Regions from separate parts of the Brotaphodocola sp. genome, predicted to be linked through region 1. Evidence: predicted binding sites of a transcription regulator. Region 1 holds the regulator's gene; the other holds the start of a gene.

Region 1 (4,434 bases):
GTTTCTGTGCAATCCCATCTGCGGTCCGAAAACCGATTCCCCAGATGTCATCCGCAAGGCGAAACGGATTTTCCTTCACGATCTGGATGCTCTCATTGCCGTACTGACGATAGATTTTCCCCGCAAATGCCGTGCTGACCCCGTGATCCTGAAGAAACAGCATGATATTCTTGATCTCCTTCTGCTTCTCCCAGCTCTCATGAATCATCTGGATTCGCTTCTTGCCGATCCCCTCCACTTCCAGCAGGCGCTTTTCATCGCTCTCAATCACCTCGATCGTCTCTGTCCCGAACTTCTGCACAATCCGCTTTGCAAACTTGGGTCCGACTCCCTTGATCAGACCAGAACCGAGATATTTCTCAATCCCGAAAACGGTCGCAGGCATCGTCTCCTCCCAGCTCTCCGCCAGAAACTGTCGCCCGTATTTGCTGTCAATCTTCCAGTTTCCGTCGACTAAAAGAACCGAGCCGACGTTGACATCGAGAAGATTTCCGACGACCGTCACAAGATCGCTGTAATTCTTGACCGCGCACTTTAAGACGGTGTAGCCATTTTCCGGATTCTGGTAGGTGATTCGCTCCACGACACCGCGAATCCGCATCGTTCTTGATCTCTCTCCATTCTCTCCCATAAGCAAAACCCCTCATTTATCTGCCATTTACTTGCAGTTTACTTGCAATTTCCTGTCATACAAAAAGAATATGCCCTGGCACATCTATACAAAAAAACCCTTCGGAAAACAGCCTGTCTCCCAAAGGGTCTTTTTTCACAAAATCAAATTTTTATTAAACTCTGGACAGATACTCACCAGTACGGGTATCAATCTTGATCTTGTCGCCGTTGTCTACGAACAGCGGTACATATACGGTAGCACCAGTCTCTACGGTAGCCGGCTTGGTTGCACCCTGTGCGGTATCACCCTTGAAGCCCGGCTCGGTGTTGGTGATCTCCAGCTCTACGAACAGCGGAGGCTCAACAGAGAATACCTTGCCGTTGTAAGAGCAGATCTTAACGGTCTCGTTCTCTTTCACGAACTTCAGAGCATCGCCGATTACGTCCTTAGCCAGAGCCATCTGCTCATAGTTCTCCATGTTCATGAAGTTGTACAGATCGCCATCCTCGTACAGATACTGCATATCTACACGGTCAATTCTTGCAGCCGGGAACTTCTCGGTCGGACGGAAAGTTCTCTCTACAACTGCTCCGGTCATAACGTTCTTAATTTTGGTTCTTACAAATGCAGCGCCCTTACCCGGTTTTACATGCTGGAACTCTACGATCTGATAAACAGCTCCATCCATGTCCAGGGTAATTCCGTTTCTAAAATCACCTGCTGAAATCATGTGATATTCCTCCTTGAATTTGCGTACTCGCTCATAATCTATCTTATTTTATAATAAACATCCTGTTTTTTCAACTGTTTTTTTTCGCGCATCCCTGATTTTCCCTGTCAATCAAGCCTTTTTTAGACTTTTCCTGTAAAAATAAAGTACGATCGCCTCGAGATACCGTTTCAGCACGATCTGAATCTCCTCCTTCGGGTTGATCGGTTTGACAAGAATCCCGTAAATCCCACTGCGATTTGCCCCGTAGACATCCGTAAAGAGCTGATCGCCGACAAAGATCGTGTTCTTCTCATCGGTTTCCATCCTCTCCATCGCCTTCCGATAGTTCTTTACAGACGGCTTTCCCGCCTTGTAAATATACGGGGAATCCACCTGATCGGCAAACGATCTGACTCTCGGCTCCTTGTTGTTTGAGAGCAGGCAGGTCTTCATTCCCATCGCATGCAGACGCGAAAACAATACAACCGCCCTCTCATCTGCGGGGGCGCCATGAGGAACAAGGGTATTATCAATGTCAAAGACAGCACCTCGAATTCCCTTCTCGTACCACGATTCCCAGTCAATCTCGTAGGTGCTGTCGACCCACTCTTTTGGATAAAAACGTTCCAGCATGCTCTTCCCCTATTCTGTGTTCCTGTTCACGCAATACTCCTGTATTACTCTTATATGACTGCTTTTCTACTTATCTTCTTTTCTAGTTATTTGCTTTTCTTGTACTATTCGTTTTTCTTGTACTGCTGTGTTGCTACTTATCCTGTACTTCCTGCTTCTTTAACAGTTTTCCCAGTTCTTCCATGAACGTATTCACATCTTTGAATTCCCGGTAAACGGACGCAAATCTCACATAGGCAACCTCATCGAGTTTCTGGAGTCTTGCCATCACAAGCTCTCCGATCACGGAGGTCTCCACTTCCTTCTCTTCCATGTTGAAGATCTGATTCTCAATCTCATCAATCGCCGCATTGATCTGCTGGGTCGATACCGGACGCTTGTGACAGGAATTGACAATCCCTGCCTCAATTTTGGAGCGGTCATACTCCTCGCGCGAGCGGTCTTTCTTGATCACCATAAGTGGCATGGTTTCTAATTTCTCATAAGTCGTAAAGCGCTTTCCGCAGGTCTCGCACTGACGGCGACGGCGAATCGAACTATTGTCATCCGCAGGTCTTGAATCGATGACCTTTGTATCGGCAGCACCACAAAATGGACATTTCACTGATTGTCTCCCCTCTCTTTCGTCTCTCGGATTTTCACCAGTGTTACTGTTCACGCGTTGCGCAAACAGCAACGGATTTTGCCGATGCTTCGCATTCCAAATCGGCAAAATCTGCTACCATCCCTGTATCATACGGCATTTTCAGTTCAGAAAATGCCTACCCGTGTGCAGTAACTATCTTATTTTCTCTTATCTTTCTTTTCAACAAGATTTCTTCTTGTTTTCTTTCTTCTTTACAAGTTTTTTCTCTTTTTTGAATACTTTTTGAATAGCTTCATTTTACATGACCATGCATAGATATGCAAGCAATTTTTCCTTTATTTCCGTCATTTTTTGCCGTCTTTGCACGGTTTTTCTGCATCTTTCGGCTTTTTCATTTCCACGAGAATCAAATCATCCCCGATCTGCTTGACATCGCCAAATGGAATCACATATTCTTTCTCATGTCCGAAGATTCCGCAGATGCATCCCGCCTCCGGAACGATCAGATGTTTGATACACCCGGTCTTCGGATCGAAATCGAGATCCCCGACAAATCCGAGCCTTTTGCAGTCGCAGATATTGACGACTTCCTTTCGTTTTAGATCAGAAAAACGCATAGAACCCACCCCATTTCTGGTGTATTCTATGCGCAATCCCGATTTTCGGTGATTCCCAAACAGCAAGAATCATAGATCTTTCGTCGCCTACTCTTTATCCCGCTTTATCTCTCAGCGTCTTTCATTATCTCTCAGCGTTGATGCCGAACTCCTCCGGCTGGAAACGCGGGCAGACATTCTCGGAAGAGGTGATAACAGATGCAGAGAGTCTTGTTCCGATCTCCACTGCCTCAGCGAGCGTCTTTCCGTAGGTCAGTGCACTTGCCGCACCTGCACAGAATGCATCACCTGCACCTGTCGTATCTTTTACGGTCACCTTCTGTACCGGGCAATATCCGCAATGTCCCTGATCATCTGCGTAGACAGAACCCTGTGCGCCCATCGTCACGATCATAGACGGAATCTTTGCGACTTTCAGGCGCTCCGTGAGAATGTCACAAAGCTCCTGCGGTGTCTTCTCACTGTAGTCATCTGCAAAAAAGATTCCTGCCTCAAGCTGATTGCAGATAAAGCAGTCAAAGCTCTTGAGGAAGTCCCGACGCTCAACCGCAATGCTCATGTTGCTGACCACACCGTAGAGCTTCTTGTCGTACTTCTCGCAAAGCTGAACCACCTTCTTGACGATCTCCTTGTCGATATCAACTTCCAGAATCACAGAATCACAGTTCTCGATGATCTCATCTCCGTGCTCCTCGAGAATCGACAGAATCGGCATCAGGTCCGGGCGCTGGGAAATCGATCCGGCCAAATCTCCGCTGTTGTCAAAGACTGCCAGCCAGGTTCCCATTCCATTCGGAATCGTCTTCATGTACTCCGTATTTACCTTGTGATTCTTTAATTTGCGAATAACTGCCTCACCGAGCGCAGAATCATCGACAATGCCAAGGAACGTCGGTCTCAGCTCCATATTTGCGATATCTTCCACGACATTTCGGCTTACTCCGCCGTGAATGTACTCGACACGACCGGCATTTCTACCGTCCGGAATGTAGATATCCTCCGGAAAGCCCTTGATATCTACAAATACTGCTCCGAGAACTACGATTCCATTTTTACTTCCTGCCATTTTTAAACTTACCTATTTCCCTTTCTTCTGCATTTCGCGTATATTTTTATTTTTGATTTTTTACCTATATTTTTCCGCATTTTTACGCTAATTTTCGCATAACACAGTGATGATAGCAGATTTTCTTGCTTTTGACCAGAGGATTTCCGCAAATCTTTCGGATATCTTAAATCTTTTCCGGTCACAGTTTGATATAATAACACTAAC
Region 2 (4,434 bases), on a different contig from region 1:
CCTTCTTCCACTCAGCGCACTTGTCATTGAGGCGCTGCATAACTTTGAGTGCAAATTCCTTGCCCTCCGGGGAGGTGTGGGACTTACCCATCATGCGAACGCACATCTCATGAAGACCTGCATAGCCAAGAGAGATCGTGGAATAACCGTCAAACAGCAGTTTGTCGATCGTCTCACCCTTCTTCAAACGAGCGAGTGCTCCGTTCTGCCAGAGAATCGGGGCAACATCGGAAATCGTTCCGAGAAGACGCTCATGACGGCAACGCAGGGCGCGATGACAGAGCTCAAGACGCTCCTCGAGAATCTGCCAGAACTTCTCCATATCTCCGTCGGAAGAACATGCCACATCGACCAGATTGATCGTCACAACACCCTGGTTGAAACGGCCATAGAACTTGTGGCTTCCGTCTGCATTGCGCTGAGAATCCTCAACGGTCAGGAATGAACGGCATCCCATGCACGGGTAAACATTTCCGTTCTTCATCTGCTTCATGATCTTTGCGGAAATGTAATCCGGAACCATGCGCTTTGCAGTACACTTTGCAGCAAGCTCCGTCAGATGCCAATACTTGGAATCCTCGGTGATGTTGTCCTCGTCAAGCACATAGATCAGCTTCGGGAATGCCGGGGTGATCCACACGCCCTTCTCGTTCTTGACACCCTGCATACGCTGAATCATCACTTCCTCGATGATCAGAGCAAGGTCATCTCTCGTCTGTCCCTCCGGAACCTCATCGAGGTACATGAAAACAGTTACAAACGGAGCCTGACCATTACAGGTCATCAGCGTGATCAGCTGGTACTGGATCGTCTGAATTCCGCTCTTGACCTCCTCTCGCAGACGTCTCTCGACAACCTTATCGATAATCGCCTCATCGAGGGACTCTCCACACTCCTTGCGCTCCTCAATCACGTTCTTGCGCAGTTTCTTACGGCTGATGTCCACGAACGGCGCAAGATGAGCCAGAGTGAACGACTGACCGCCGTACTGGTTGCTCGCCACCTGTGCAACGATCTGTGTCGTCACGTTGCAGGCCGTGAAAAAGCTGTGAGGCTTCTCGATCATCGTCTCGCTGATCACGGTTCCGTTCTGAAGCATGTCCTCAAGGTTGATTAAGTCGCAGTTATGCTCTTTTTGGGCATAGTAATCCGTATCATGGAAGTGAATGATTCCCTCCTCATGAGCATGCACGATCTCCTCCGGGAGCAGAACGCGACGGCTCAAATCCTTACTGACCTCTCCTGCCATATAATCTCTCTGTGTGGAGTTAATGACCGGATTCTTGTTGGAGTTCTCCTGCTTGACCTCCTCATTGATGTGCTCGATCAAAGAGAGAATTCCATTGTCCGTCGTGTTCGACTTTCTCGTCAGCTCTCTCTTGTAGCGGTAGCGCACATACTTCTGTGCCACCTCATAACCACGCATCTCCATAATGCCGGTCTCGACCATGTCCTGAATGTCTTCCACATTGATCGCATGGGTTGCTTTGTCAACCGTTGAGGCAATCGTGTCGGCAACCGCCTTGATCTGATAATCGTTCATCTGGTGAAGTTTGTCCACACTCTGATTAGCCTTCCGAATTGCGTTGACAATCTTGGCCTCGTCAAAGATAACCTCCTTGCCATTTCGCTTAATTACGTTGTTTTTCACGTCTGTGCTCATCTTCCCCGCTCCTACCTACTATATCTTGTTAAATGTTTGTTTTCGTCCAACTATATATGGTGCGAGTAATATCATACTACAAAAGTACTCTTCTGAAAAGGGGGAATTTTGCAATATTTGTTGAATATTTTATTCCCATGAGTTATGATAAAATAGCATGTAAAATGCGGGTATTTTACGCAAATTTTTTCTAAAACAAGACATTACAGGAGGATTCCATTGAAACAGCAAATAAGAAAAATCTTGTGTTTTCTGCTGGCCTTCCAGATCTTTTCGATCACTGCATTCGCCAGACCTGACTGGCCGGCTGACACCGGAATTCAGGCAGAGGCAGGCATCGTGATGGACATGGATTCCGGAGCGATTCTCTTCGGACAGAACATTCACGTTCCCTACGCACCGGCAAGCATCACAAAACTTCTGACTGCCCTCGTCGTACTCGAAAACTGCGATCTCGATGAGACCGTCGACTTCACGACCGAGGCCGTCAACAGCGTTGACCCGGACAGCGGAAATAAGCTCAGCATCGTCGCTGGCGATCAGCTCTCCGTTGAGGACTGTCTCTACTCCCTGCTTCTCGTCTCCGCAAACCAGTCCGCGAACGCACTCGCGATTCACACGGCTGGAAGCCTTTCCGGCTTTGTGGACATGATGAACGAGAAGATCAAGGAACTCGGCTGTACGGAGAGCCATTTTGCCAATCCGTCCGGTTTGAGCAACAGCGACCAGTATGTGACTGCCTACGACATGGCACTGATCGGTCAGGCTGCCTACAACAACAAGGAGCTTTTAAAGATCAGCTCCACGATCACTTACAAGACTGCACCGACGACAAACAATCCAAACGGAAAGACACTCCAGCAGGAACATCGCCTCGTGATTGCGGAGGATTCCTCAAGTGAGTTCTACACGCCGTCCGCTGTCGCCGGAAAAACCGGTTACACCCAGGCTGCCGGAAATACGCTTGTGACCTACGCCGAGCAGGATGGTCGCCATCTGATCTCCGTTATCCTGAAAGGTCAGCCACGCCAGTACTTCCTCGACACCCAGGCACTCCTTGACTTTGGCTTCCGCAATTTCAAAAACGTTGTGATTGCAGATGCGGAGGAGCGCTATGTGACCGGAAATGCCACGATTGATCTCAACACCGGCTCGTTCAAGGCATCCGATTTAAAGATCGAACCTGACCAGGTTATCACCCTGCCAAATGATGCCTCGTTTGACGACGCAGAGGTCTCTCTCGACTACCTGCCGGATGAGTTCCCCTCAAATGCAACAGCAGTTCTGAAATACACTTACAATGACCGTGCAATCGGAAAAGCCTTTTTGCTTGCAAAGGACGGCGTCAAGGTCAACAACGGCGCTGAGCCGGAGACGAGCGAACCGGAAGTTGAGAGCAGCACTGCTGTCACGGAACCGGAGACCACAGCTCCTGATGAGACGAAAACTGATAACCAGAAGACTGGTCTTGGTCAGTCTCTGAATCTCTCTTCCACACAAACGATTCTTCTGATTGTCGCCGCTATCATTGGTCTTCTCGTGCTCGCACTGATTCTTCTGATTCTGTATCGCCATCATGAAGAAAAAGTCGCAATGGCAAAGCGCAGAGAGCGCCGTCGCCAGCGCCTTCAGGAAGCCGGTGAGACGGATGCCTTCGAGAAGTTGATGGCAGAGCGCAGGAAGCGCGATTCCCGTCTCAGAGAGCAACAGAGAAATGCGATTCATGAGACTTTAGAGCACACCGGGGAAGAGATAAATCCGGACTCTGATGATGAGGTAACGACCACTGATCCCGCAGAAAATAATTCTGATGATGATTTTTAGAAATAAAAAATCACACACAAAATCCTCGCGAACGTCGACTTGAACAATAAGAAAAGAATGTGCCTTGGCACAAGTTCCTGTCATACAAAAAACACGCCTGACCAGGCATCACATGTTGAAGCAAGTTGTGAGTGCCGATCGGGCGTATTTTATTGTCATGCGTCTTATCTTGCATCTTATCTTGTTCTTGTATATCGGAGATGCGCCAGTGACGCATCCGCCGATGATTGATTATTCTTTGATTATTTTTTTTATTTTCCATAAGTGATCGCCGAATAAGCGTCAAGCATACCCCCACATGCAACCTTATCGGTTAGCGTGTCGAGTTTTCGCGCTGAGTTGAGAATCACGTCTCTCACATCTTTGAGTTCAAGGTCGGTGCGGTAAGAATACAGAAACGCCGCCACTCCGGTCACCATCGGCGCTGCCATCGAGGTTCCCGACATAAAGCCATATCCATCCGTAACCGTGCTGACGATGTAGGTTCCAGGCGCCGCAATATCGACGTTTTTGATGCCGTAATTTGAGCTCGCCTCAAGGTTTCCGTCAAAGATGAGGTTTGCAACGGAAATAATGTTGTCACAGTCAAAACCAGACGGATAATCCGGTGTCTCATCGATGTTGATGCCTTTTCCCGCAGAATCACCGTTTCCAGCAGACACGACAAAGAGCATCTTGGAGTCCTTCATCACCTGCTCGAGATGCGGGTAATACGTCGTCGTTCCAAAGCTCAGGTTGCAGATTGAAGCGCCGTTCGCCTCAGCATACTCGATTGCCTGAATCACCGCGTCTTCCTCACCGAGACCGTAGTCGGTTCCAAGCACCTTGACCGGCATGATCTTCACATACTTATTATCCGCGATTCCCGCAATTCCGTCTTTTCCACGGCTTCCCGCGATCGTTCCTGCACCGTGAGTCCCGTGATCGTCCTCTTTTCCTACATAGAT

Evidence for each region. The regulator NrdR, encoded in region 1, represses ribonucleotide reductase genes. The targets are predictions, from matches to a motif close to CACAANATNTTGTG.
Region 2: a site for NrdR is predicted at 1,680-1,693, ahead of nrdD (anaerobic ribonucleoside-triphosphate reductase). Genes of this name have one in related genera too.

The regions. Positions count from the first base shown of each region.
Region 1 is NZ_CFAHBC010000012.1:48,728-53,161, reverse strand. Features, by position in the region: gene recD2 (SF1B family DNA helicase RecD2) at 1-631, opposite strand, end outside; gene efp (elongation factor P) at 786-1,343, opposite strand; gene AC4EVX_RS06485 (YqeG family HAD IIIA-type phosphatase) at 1,455-1,958, opposite strand; gene nrdR (transcriptional regulator NrdR) at 2,092-2,562, opposite strand; gene AC4EVX_RS06475 (PRC-barrel domain-containing protein) at 2,889-3,161, opposite strand; gene AC4EVX_RS06470 (carbohydrate kinase family protein) at 3,286-4,227, opposite strand.
Region 2 is NZ_CFAHBC010000001.1:115,412-119,845, reverse strand. Features, by position in the region: gene nrdD (anaerobic ribonucleoside-triphosphate reductase) at 1-1,663, opposite strand, end outside; gene AC4EVX_RS00490 (D-alanyl-D-alanine carboxypeptidase family protein) at 1,883-3,487, shown strand; gene AC4EVX_RS00485 (S8 family peptidase) at 3,739-4,434, opposite strand, start outside.